Regions from separate parts of the Bacillus sp. CIS52 genome, predicted to be linked through region 1. Evidence: riboswitches for the same ligand, from Rfam matches in the RefSeq annotation. Region 1 holds a riboswitch; each other region holds the start of a gene.
What was found. Region 1 has a riboswitch for S-adenosylmethionine ahead of metE (5-methyltetrahydropteroyltriglutamate--homocysteine S-methyltransferase). Riboswitches for the same ligand answer to the same signal wherever they lie in the genome.

Region 1 (3,273 bases):
TACATTTTATTAATATGCCGGTAAAATTCTTTATCTTGCTCCATCAGCTCTTCTATGATGACGGGATTTGTCAAAGAGTAAATCGAATTCGGATCCGAATCTTCCATCGTTTCAATCCATTCTTTCGCAATTTGATCCACCCGTTCGGAAAAATAGTCGTACAATGCTTCATTTATCTTCATACCTCTTCTCCTTTCCCATTTCCAATTATAGCGTCAGCTGATGCCGAATCAAAATAAAAGCCGTTGAACCATCCAATTATTTGAAATTATTTAGTGCAATAGATTGCGCCTTTTTTATGAAAATGCTTCAAATGACTCTTTCCGAACGGCATAATCTGCCATAAAATAGTAGCAACACCCTTGAATCCACTCGCAAGCATAAAAAAGGAGGGCTTTTTTATGAATGGTGAAATGCGGTTGATTCCTTATGTCACGGATGAGCAGATCATGGATGTGAACGAGCTTCCTGAGGGTATTAAAGTGATTAAGGCGCCAGAATTGTGGGCAAAAGGGTTTAAAGGAAAGGATATTAAAATCGCGGTGCTTGATACAGGCTGCGACATTAATCATCCTGATTTGAAAGACCGGGTTATCGGCGGAAAAAACTTTACCGATGATGACGAAGGCAAAGAAGACGCGATTTCCGATTACAACGGCCACGGGACACATGTTTCCGGAACGATTGCCGCCAATGATTCAAACGGCGGAATTTCAGGTGTTGCGCCGGAAGCGAGCCTTTTAATCGTTAAAGTTCTCGGCGGTCAAAACGGCAGCGGCAAATACGAATGGATCATTAACGGCATCAACTACGCCGTTGAACAAAAGGCGGACATTATTTCCATGTCACTCGGCGGACCGAACGATGTGCCTGAACTGAAAGAAGCCGTCTCAAATGCGGTAAAAAGCGGTGTACTGGTCGTTTGCGCAGCAGGAAATGAAGGTGACGGAGACGAGCGGACAGAAGAACTGTCGTATCCGGCCGCTTACAACGAAGTGATTGCCGTCGGATCAGTCTCAATCGCCCGTAAATCGTCAGAATTTTCAAACGCAAATAAAGAAATTGACCTCGTGGCGCCCGGAGAAAACATTCTCTCCACCCTTCCCAACCATAAATACGGGAAGCTGACGGGCACTTCAATGGCCGCCCCGCACGTGAGCGGAGCGCTGGCCTTAATAAAAGGGCTTGAACAGGACTCGTTTCAGCGGACGCTTTCTGAAGCCGAAATTTATGCCCAGCTTGTGCGGCGTACTCTTCCTTTGAACATCTCCAAAACATTGGCCGGGAACGGGTTTCTGTATTTAGACGCGCCTGATGTGCTCCTGGAAAGAGCCGAACAGGCACAGCTGCTGTCTTTCTGATATTTTTTTCATATAATGATTGATCCGCTTGTCAAAATCACCAATTTTTAAAATGTGAGATTTTCTATTGACAGTGATCTGAATAAGCTGATAAGATAACCAACAAATGATGTAACTTTTCAAAAAAATTGAAATATTTTCTCTTATCGAGAGTTGGGCGAGGGATTGGCCTTTTGACCCCAACAGCAACCGACCGTAATTCCATTGTGAAATGGGGCGCGTGATTTTTGCGCCGAGACGATAGTCTCCTAAGGCACGGTGCTAATTCCATCAGACGTGATCTGAGAGATAAGAGAGGCTTAAATTTTGATGTTAAAGCCTCTTTCTCTCATGAGAAAGAGGCTTTTTTGTTACATCTCACTTAAAGGAGGAGACTTAATGACTACAATCAAAACTTCAAATCTCGGTTTTCCGAGAATCGGCTTGAACAGAGAATGGAAAAAAGCGCTTGAGGCTTATTGGAAAGGAAACACTGATAAAGAAACGTTTCTTAAAGAGCTTGACGGTTTATTCTTATCGGCTGTCAAAACACAGCTTGACCAAAATATCGACATCGTGCCGGTCTCTGATTTTACTCATTATGACCATGTGCTTGATACAGCTGTCAGCTTTAACTGGATTCCGGAAAGATTCCGCAGTATCACAGATCCCGTTGATACATATTTCGCGATTGCCCGCGGTGTTAAAGACGCCGTTTCCAGTGAAATGACAAAATGGTTCAATACCAACTACCATTACATCGTTCCTGAATATGACGAAAGCATTGAATTCCGTCTGACGAGAAACAAACAGCTTGACGACTACCGCCGGATCAAAGAAGAATTCGGAGCGGAAACGAAACCTGTCATCGTCGGTCCGTACACATTCGTCACGCTTGCGAAAGGATACGAAGAATCAGAGGCGAAAGCGATTCAAAAGCGCCTTGTTCCTCTTTATGTGCAGCTGCTGAAAGAGCTTGAAGCAGAAGGCGTCAAATGGGTTCAGATTGATGAGCCAGCCCTTGTGACAGCCTCTGCTGAAGATGTCCGCGCCGCAAAAGAACTCTATGAATCTATTGCAAAAGAGCTTTCAGGGCTGAATGTCCTCCTGCAGACATACTTCGATTCGGTTGATGCATATGAAGAACTCGTTTCGTATCCTGTACAAGGAATCGGGCTTGATTTCGTGCATGATAAAGGCAGAAACCTTGAGCAATTGAAAAAGTACGGCTTCCCGAAAGATAAAGTGCTGGCAGCCGGTGTGATCGACGGCCGAAACATTTGGAAAATCGATGTTGAAGAACGCCTTGATGCGGCTTTGGATATCCTCAGCCACGCTGATGTTGAGGAGTTATGGATTCAGCCTTCAAGCAGCCTTCTGCACGTGCCGGTGGCGAAACACCCTGACGAGCATCTTGAAAAGGATTTGCTGAACGGCCTGTCATACGCTAAAGAAAAACTGGCGGAACTCGGCGTCTTAAAAGAAGGGCTTCTGTCCGGCAAAGCGGCTGTCAGTGAGCAGATCGAAGAGTCAAAAGCGGCACTTAAAGCTTTGAAAGCATTCGCAACAGGGGCGAACTCAGCTCAAAAAGAAGAATTGAATCAGCTGACAGAAAAAGATTTCTCCCGCCCTGCAAGCTTTGAAGAACGTTTGGCGCTGCAAAATGAATCACTCGGTCTTCCCCTTCTGCCGACGACGACGATCGGAAGCTTCCCCCAATCTGCAGAAGTGCGGAGCGCACGGCAAAAATGGCGGAAAAAAGATTGGACGGATGAACAGTATCAAGCGTTTATTAATGCGGAAACGAAGCGCTGGGTTGAGATTCAGGAAGAAATCGGCTTAGACGTGCTCGTTCACGGAGAATTTGAACGGACGGACATGGTCGAATACTTCGGTGAAAAACTGGCCGGGTTCGCCTTTACGAAATATGCAT
Region 2 (3,273 bases), 230 kb from region 1:
GAAGTGTAATCGGCAAAGACCAGACGGCCCCGGATGCCAGACGCATATTTTCAACGACTGACACGTAATCTTTTTCTGTGAAAAATCCTTCAATCGGGCTGTAGGCACCGATTCCGATCAGCTCTAAATCAGCAAACGAAATCAAATCCAGCTCAATTTCTTTTTGGACGGATGTAAGATCATACTGCTCATTCACCCGATTAACTAATGTTCCTCCGTGCGGTGCTAGACTCATAGTACATTTTCCTCCCAGTTAACAGATAAATAAACTCAGATTAATAGTTAAATGCCCCCGCCTTGTTCATGGACAGAGCGCTTCTCTTTTCGGATGGCTTTCATCAGACTGGCGGCTCCGCCAGCTGCCAAAAGCACGCTGGCCATCATAAAGATGGAATAGTAATCTCCTTTTAACAGCAGAGAGACAAGCAGATACGAAATCGACAGTGACAAAAACGGTGAAACGACCCATACTTTGAGCATCGTTTTCACGACTTCTTTATGAAAAACGTTCGGCCCGTTTTTGGCCATTCCGATACCGATGATTGATGATGATGTCACCTGCGCCAAAGGAACCGGCAGACCGAACACGGAACTGATAATGACAAGCCCGGCCCCGGTTCCGGAAAGCAGTATGCCTTCGCCGGCGGAAAATCTCGTAATCTTTTTCCCGTTGGTTTCAAGCACTCTGCGTCCTAAAAGCAGAGCGCCGAGAGCAACAAAGATGCCTCCGTACAGCGTCCCTTTGGACACGCTGAGCACGCCGGCGGCAACTAAAGGCCCTACCGCATTTGCGACGTTGTTCATTCCGGCTGAAAAAGCTTCCCAAAACCCCGCAATAAGCAGGACAATCCCCAAAACCTTCTGTTTCCGGCTCGAAATGACTCGAATATTCAGAGAACTGGATACCTTCGATACGAGAAACGTGAAACAGAACGCGACAAACGGAACGAGCACCCAAAAAATCACGATGACCAAAAGATGCTGCAGAAACAATACTTTGTACGCGACTCCGACCCCGACAATCGCCCCGACGGTGACCTCGCTCGTCGACAGCGGAATGCCGAGCACATTCGCCGTGAATAACGATAACGCCGCAGCTCCGATAATAATGCAGACAATGGTGAGCGTAATGGTCTGTTCGGGAATGATTCCGCCGCTGATCGTCTTAACGACTTCTCCGCCGCCGATAACCGCCCCTGACAGGACGCCAGCCGCGCAGATGATCAGCGCATACGTTTTCTTTTTAACGGCGCCGGACCCGTAAGCGACTCCCATTGAAGCCGCGGCTCCGCTGGCTCCGATATTCATGGCGAAAAACAGGCAGAATAAAATAGCGGCTAATTCCATTGTGCAGCTCCTTTATTCATGCAGTCCGCATTCTGTTTTCGCCATTCCGTTCCATCTGCCGCTCCGCAAGTCTTCTGCGGTAAACGCAGGTGAAGTGCACGGTTCACAGCCGATGCTCGGATAGCCCTGATCATGAAGAATGTTGTAATCCAGCTCATGCTTGGATGTATATCTCCAGATGTCTTTCCACGTCCAGTGGATCAGCGGGCATACTTTAATGGAATGAAACTTATCGTCTTTATTCAGGAAATTCGTATTCGCCCGGCTCGGCCCTTGATCGCGTCGGAGGCCGGACAGCCATGCCGGACGCCCGGCAAGCGCTTCTCTTAACGGCAGAATTTTTCTGATGAAGCAGCACTGGTTCGGTTCTCTTTCCCACAGTTTATCTCCATGAGCCTCGGCCTGTTCCTCAAGAGTAAGGCTGGGCTTTTTCAGGATGATGTTCAGTCCCGGGTAACGTTCTTTCACTTTTTCGATCGTTTCATATGTTTCTTTAAAGTGAAGTCCTGTATCGAGAAACACGATTTCCGCGTCTTTTTTCACTTTAGAAATTAAATCGATCAGGACGATTCCCTCAATCCCGAAGCTGCACGCGTAAACAAGCTGGTCTCCGTAGTGGCCGTATGCCCATTTTAAAACGGACAGCGCGCCTTTATAGGAATCGTCTTCCGGAAATGTAATCGCCGGTTCCTCCCATGTGTCATACGTTAGCATTTTTTCTTTCCTCCTCCCGGAGACAATCAAACAGCTGTTGTTTTCTGCCGGTTGTCTTATCCCTCAATCTTTTTTCATATAAAAAACTTTCAATCCAGCGGAATGAAAGACAGTGACCCGTTATAGCCCTTATCTTCAAAATGCTGTGCATTTTTCTGGATGCGGCACCTTGCATGATACGCAGGTTGCCGGGCGTCATCGGTCCAGTCCCTCAGCCGCTCTTGATAAGCTTTTTAGATTTGTACTAAATTTTAGCACAATTCTAACAGAAGTCAACCCGAGTTTTTTGATAGGAATAATAAAACAGGCCCTGAGGCCTGTTTTTATTGTCATTATTTTTTAAACCAATCTTTTGACTCGGGATTCTGTTTCCATGATCTCAGTTTCTCAATGTCATCTGAATGTATCGTTCCGTTTTCAAGCGCTACTTCAATCAGCGTGTCATAATCTGTTAACGAGTAGTACGGCAGACCCGCTTTTTTAAAGGCTTCTCTTGCTTTCGGCAGTCCGTATGTAAAAATTGAAAGGACGCCGAGAACTTCCGCGCCCTCTCTTTGAAGGGCCGCCGCAGCTTCAAGCACGCTGCCACCGGTAGAAATCAAGTCTTCAATCACGACTGTTTTTTGTCCTTTTTTAACGGCGCCTTCAATTTGATTTCCTTTGCCGTGCGCTTTCGGTTTGCTTCTGACGTAGCACATCGGAGCGCCTGTACGGTCTGCGAGAAGCGCAGCATGCGGAATGCCTGCCGTTGCAGTGCCCGCGATCATCTCCGCCTCGGGGAAATGCTCTTTCAGCAGTCTGCCGAGCCCGTCCGCCACATCATTTCTCACTTTTGGATACGACAATGTCAGACGGTTGTCACAATAGATCGGCGATAAAATGCCGCTCGCCCACGTAAACGGCTCATTCGGGCGTAAAAAGACAGCTTCAATGTGTAATAGATGTTTTGCGATAGCCTGTTTCATCGGCGAACGCCCTCCCATTCCAGTTTAATGGCTTCATATGCTTTAACGGGGTTTTCCGCTTTTGTAATTGAACGGCCCACGACAATGGCAGACGAACCGTTTTCTTTCGCAAATGACGGAGTCGCCGTCCGGACTTGATCATCAGCGGCGTCATTGGCCGTGCGGATGCCCGGCGTGACTGTCAGAAATGACGGCCGGACCGCTTCATAAATGGCTTTTGTTTCATGAACCGAACATACCACGCCGT
Region 3 (3,273 bases), 120 kb from region 1:
AAGATAAAGCTGCCGGCGCCCTGGGCGGCCGCCGCTTTTTCAAGCGCCTGCATAATGATTGCTCCGACACCGAGAGAGCGGTGGCTTTTCATCACGCAGATGCGCTCTAATTTTCCGCGCCCGTCTTTCAAGCGCCATCTGCCGGCTCCGACCGGCTGGCCGCCGTCATATATGACTATATGCTCTGACGCGTCTTCGAATTGATCAATTTCCTCTTCTTCCGGAACGTGCTGCTCTTTCACAAAGACCTCTTTTCTGACGAAAAAAGCGTCATTCAGATGTTTTTCAGTTTTTGCAACGATGGCTTCCAAACAGTTATTCTCCTCCGCCTAATAAAAATGTTTCGTACACAGTCCATGAGCCGTTATCCAGCTGATAGAGCAGGTGAAAACGGTCGATGACTTCTTCGTGGGAAATGTCCTGCATTTTCAGCTGTCCGAGTACGTCGGAATGTTCATCTGACGACAGCTTCTGGCCGACCGTGACATGCGGAACGAAGCTGTATTCCGGCTTACCGGACAATGCTCCTGAGTAGCATTTCTCACTCAGAGTTTTTAATTCCTCCGTCGGCTCCGCTTTCATATATATCACATTATTCACAGGAGAAAACGAGCTGTATTTTGTGATCTTCAGAACGAGCGGGTGCGACTCTTTCGCCGTCTGTCTCAGCTGTGATACGATCTGCTCGATTTCCTGTTCTGTCGCTTCAAACGGATCTCTTACCGTCAGATGCGGCGGTATGAGCGCGTAGCTCGGGTCGTAGCGTTTCCGGTACGAATTTGCGAGATCCTGTAATTTTTTTGATGGAAATAAAACAATACCGTATTTCATGAAAGTTCCCTCCTTAATGAATGGTTACAGCATTTTTTTCAGCGCCGGCGTGATGAGCGGCTGCCAGTATGTCCATTTATGATCCCCGTCAAAGGTTTCATACGTGTATTCAGACTGTTTGCTTTCCAGCAGCTGTTTGAGCTCTTCGTTCGGCGCGGTGAAATCAAGCACCTGGCCGTCCGTCGTGTGGACATCGGTTTCTTTTTCTCCGATTTGATGATAAACGGATATCTGTTTGAGATCCTCCGACTGCCGGACGGCATCCAGCACGTGCCCGTCAACATACGGAGACTGCATGATGACGTTTCCAAACATGTTCGGATAGTCAATCGCCGTCATGAGCGAGACGGTTCCGCCGAGGGAATCCCCGATCATGGTGCGGCCGTATCCGACTTGATAAGTCGGATATTCTTTGTCGATAAAAGGAACGAGCTCATTTGCGATAAACCGTTTATATGAGGCGAACTTAGAGCCTTCGGGATGGTATGTGTTTCTTCGCTCCCGCACATTTTTATATGGGACGCCGATAATGATGCAGCGGTCAATTTCCCCTTTTGACATGAGCTCTTCCGCCTGCCGCCCGATCCTCCCTAATCTGAAATAATCATGGCCGTCCTGGGCGATGACCGTATGATATTTATACAGAGGGGAGTAAGTGTTGGGCAGGTAGACCAAAACGGTCATTTCTTCTTCAAGCTCATGAGAGAAAAGTTTTTTCTCATGAATGATTCCGGTTTTCGGTGCCACTTCGCATTCCTCCAGGCCGCTTCTTGTCTTGATGGTTTTTCCCTATTGTACCATGAATTATTAGAAATTTCTTTCTTCAGATGCACTTCTTGCGAGAGTTCAGAAAATTAAAAAGTTGTTGAAATCCATTTTATAGTGCGTTAATATAGAACAATCAGAAAATACAAAACAATATTCTTATCACGAGAGGTGGAGGGACTGGCCCTTTGAAACCTCAGCAACCGGTTTGCTTTGCCGCGGGAAGGCAAAGTGCCAAGGTGCTAAATCCAGCAAGCGATTCACATGCTTGGAAGATAAGAGGAAGAGAAAAGCTCCTTCTTCTTATGAAGAGGGAGCTTTTTTATTTTTGAAAAGGATGGTGCTTACTGATGACGCAGCATGTTGAAACAAAATTAGCCCAAATTGGAAATAGAAGCGAAGAAGCAACAGGAACGGTCAGTCCGCCGATTTATCTGTCCACCGCTTACCGGCATAGAGGAATAGGAGAATCTACAGGTTTTGATTACGTGCGCACGAAAAACCCGACACGCCAGCTCGTTGAAGACGCTATCGCCGTGTTGGAAAACGGTGCGAGAGGCTTTGCTTTCAGCTCGGGAATGGCAGCCATTCAAACGATTATGGCTTTATTTAAAAGCGGGGATGAATTGATTGTATCCTCCGATTTATACGGAGGCACATACCGTTTGTTTGAAAATGAATGGAGAAAATACGGCTTAAGCTTTATTTACGATGATTTCAGCGATGAAGACTGTTTACGCTCCAAATTAACGGAAAACACGAAAGCGGTATTTGTTGAAACGCCGACAAACCCGTTAATGCAGGAGGCGGACATTGAAAAAATCGCCCGGATTACGAAAGAAGCCGGCCTGCTCTTGATTGTCGATAATACGTTTTATACCCCGGTCATCCAGCGCCCGCTTGAACTGGGAGCCGATATCGTCATTCACAGCGCCACAAAATATTTAGGCGGGCACAATGATCTCCTTGCCGGTCTTGCTGTCGTAAAGGATGAAGAGCTCGGCGACATCATGTTTAATCACCAAAATGCGATCGGAGCCGTTCTCCCGCCATTTGATTCGTGGCTTTTAATGAGAGGGATGAAAACACTCGGGCTCAGAATGCAGCGTCATGAAGAAAACGCCCGTGAACTTGCAGAATTTTTAGAACAGGAAGAAGAAATCGCCGACGTGTTATATCCCGGAAAAGGCGGAATGCTTTCTTTCCGGCTGCAAAAAGAGGAATGGGTCAATCCGTTTTTAAAGGCGCTGAAAACGATCTGTTTTGCAGAAAGTCTCGGCGGGGTGGAAAGCTTTATTACATACCCCGCGACACAGACGCACATGGACATTCCGGAAGATATCCGTATCGCAAACGGCGTCTGCAACCGCCTGCTGAGATTTTCAGTGGGAATTGAACATGCAGAAGACTTGAAGCGGGATGTAAAGCAGGCATTACAGCAAGTAAAAGAGGGGGCCGTGTCATATGAGTAATCAAAATTGGACGCTGGAAACCCAGCTCGTGCACAATCCATTTAAAACTGACGGAGCTACAGGAGCCGTCAGCGTGCCGATTCAGCATGCTTCCACATTTCATCAGTCTTCCTTTGAAGAATTCGGGACATATGATTACAGCCGCTCCGGCACACCGACAAGAACAGCGCTTGAAGAAACGATCGCAGGTCTTGAAGGCGGAACG

Region 2: it holds a riboswitch for S-adenosylmethionine, as region 1 does, so the genes downstream of both, ACH32G_RS01520 (phosphoadenylyl-sulfate reductase) here and metE (5-methyltetrahydropteroyltriglutamate--homocysteine S-methyltransferase) in region 1, are expected to answer to the same signal.
Region 3: it holds a riboswitch for S-adenosylmethionine, as region 1 does, so the genes downstream of both, ACH32G_RS03355 (methionine biosynthesis PLP-dependent protein) here and metE (5-methyltetrahydropteroyltriglutamate--homocysteine S-methyltransferase) in region 1, are expected to answer to the same signal.

The regions. Positions count from the first base shown of each region.
Region 1 covers NZ_JBIUFR010000001.1:645,517-648,789, forward strand. The annotation lists gene ACH32G_RS02690 (STAS domain-containing protein) at 1-182, opposite strand, end outside; gene ACH32G_RS02695 (S8 family peptidase) at 402-1,361, shown strand; SAM riboswitch class I at 1,502-1,656, shown strand; gene metE (5-methyltetrahydropteroyltriglutamate--homocysteine S-methyltransferase) at 1,740-3,273, shown strand, end outside.
Region 2 covers NZ_JBIUFR010000001.1:415,100-418,372, forward strand. The annotation lists gene sat (sulfate adenylyltransferase) at 1-235, opposite strand, end outside; gene ACH32G_RS01515 (inorganic phosphate transporter) at 283-1,347, opposite strand; gene ACH32G_RS01520 (phosphoadenylyl-sulfate reductase) at 1,360-2,061, opposite strand; SAM riboswitch class I at 2,188-2,292, opposite strand; gene pyrE (orotate phosphoribosyltransferase) at 2,394-3,026, opposite strand; gene pyrF (orotidine-5'-phosphate decarboxylase) at 3,023-3,273, opposite strand, start outside.
Region 3 covers NZ_JBIUFR010000001.1:761,379-764,651, reverse strand. The annotation lists gene ACH32G_RS03370 (GNAT family N-acetyltransferase) at 1-311, opposite strand, end outside; gene ACH32G_RS03365 (YjcG family protein) at 316-831, opposite strand; gene ACH32G_RS03360 (esterase family protein) at 856-1,578, opposite strand; SAM riboswitch class I at 1,753-1,878, shown strand; gene ACH32G_RS03355 (methionine biosynthesis PLP-dependent protein) at 1,947-3,068, shown strand; gene metC (cystathionine beta-lyase) at 3,061-3,273, shown strand, end outside.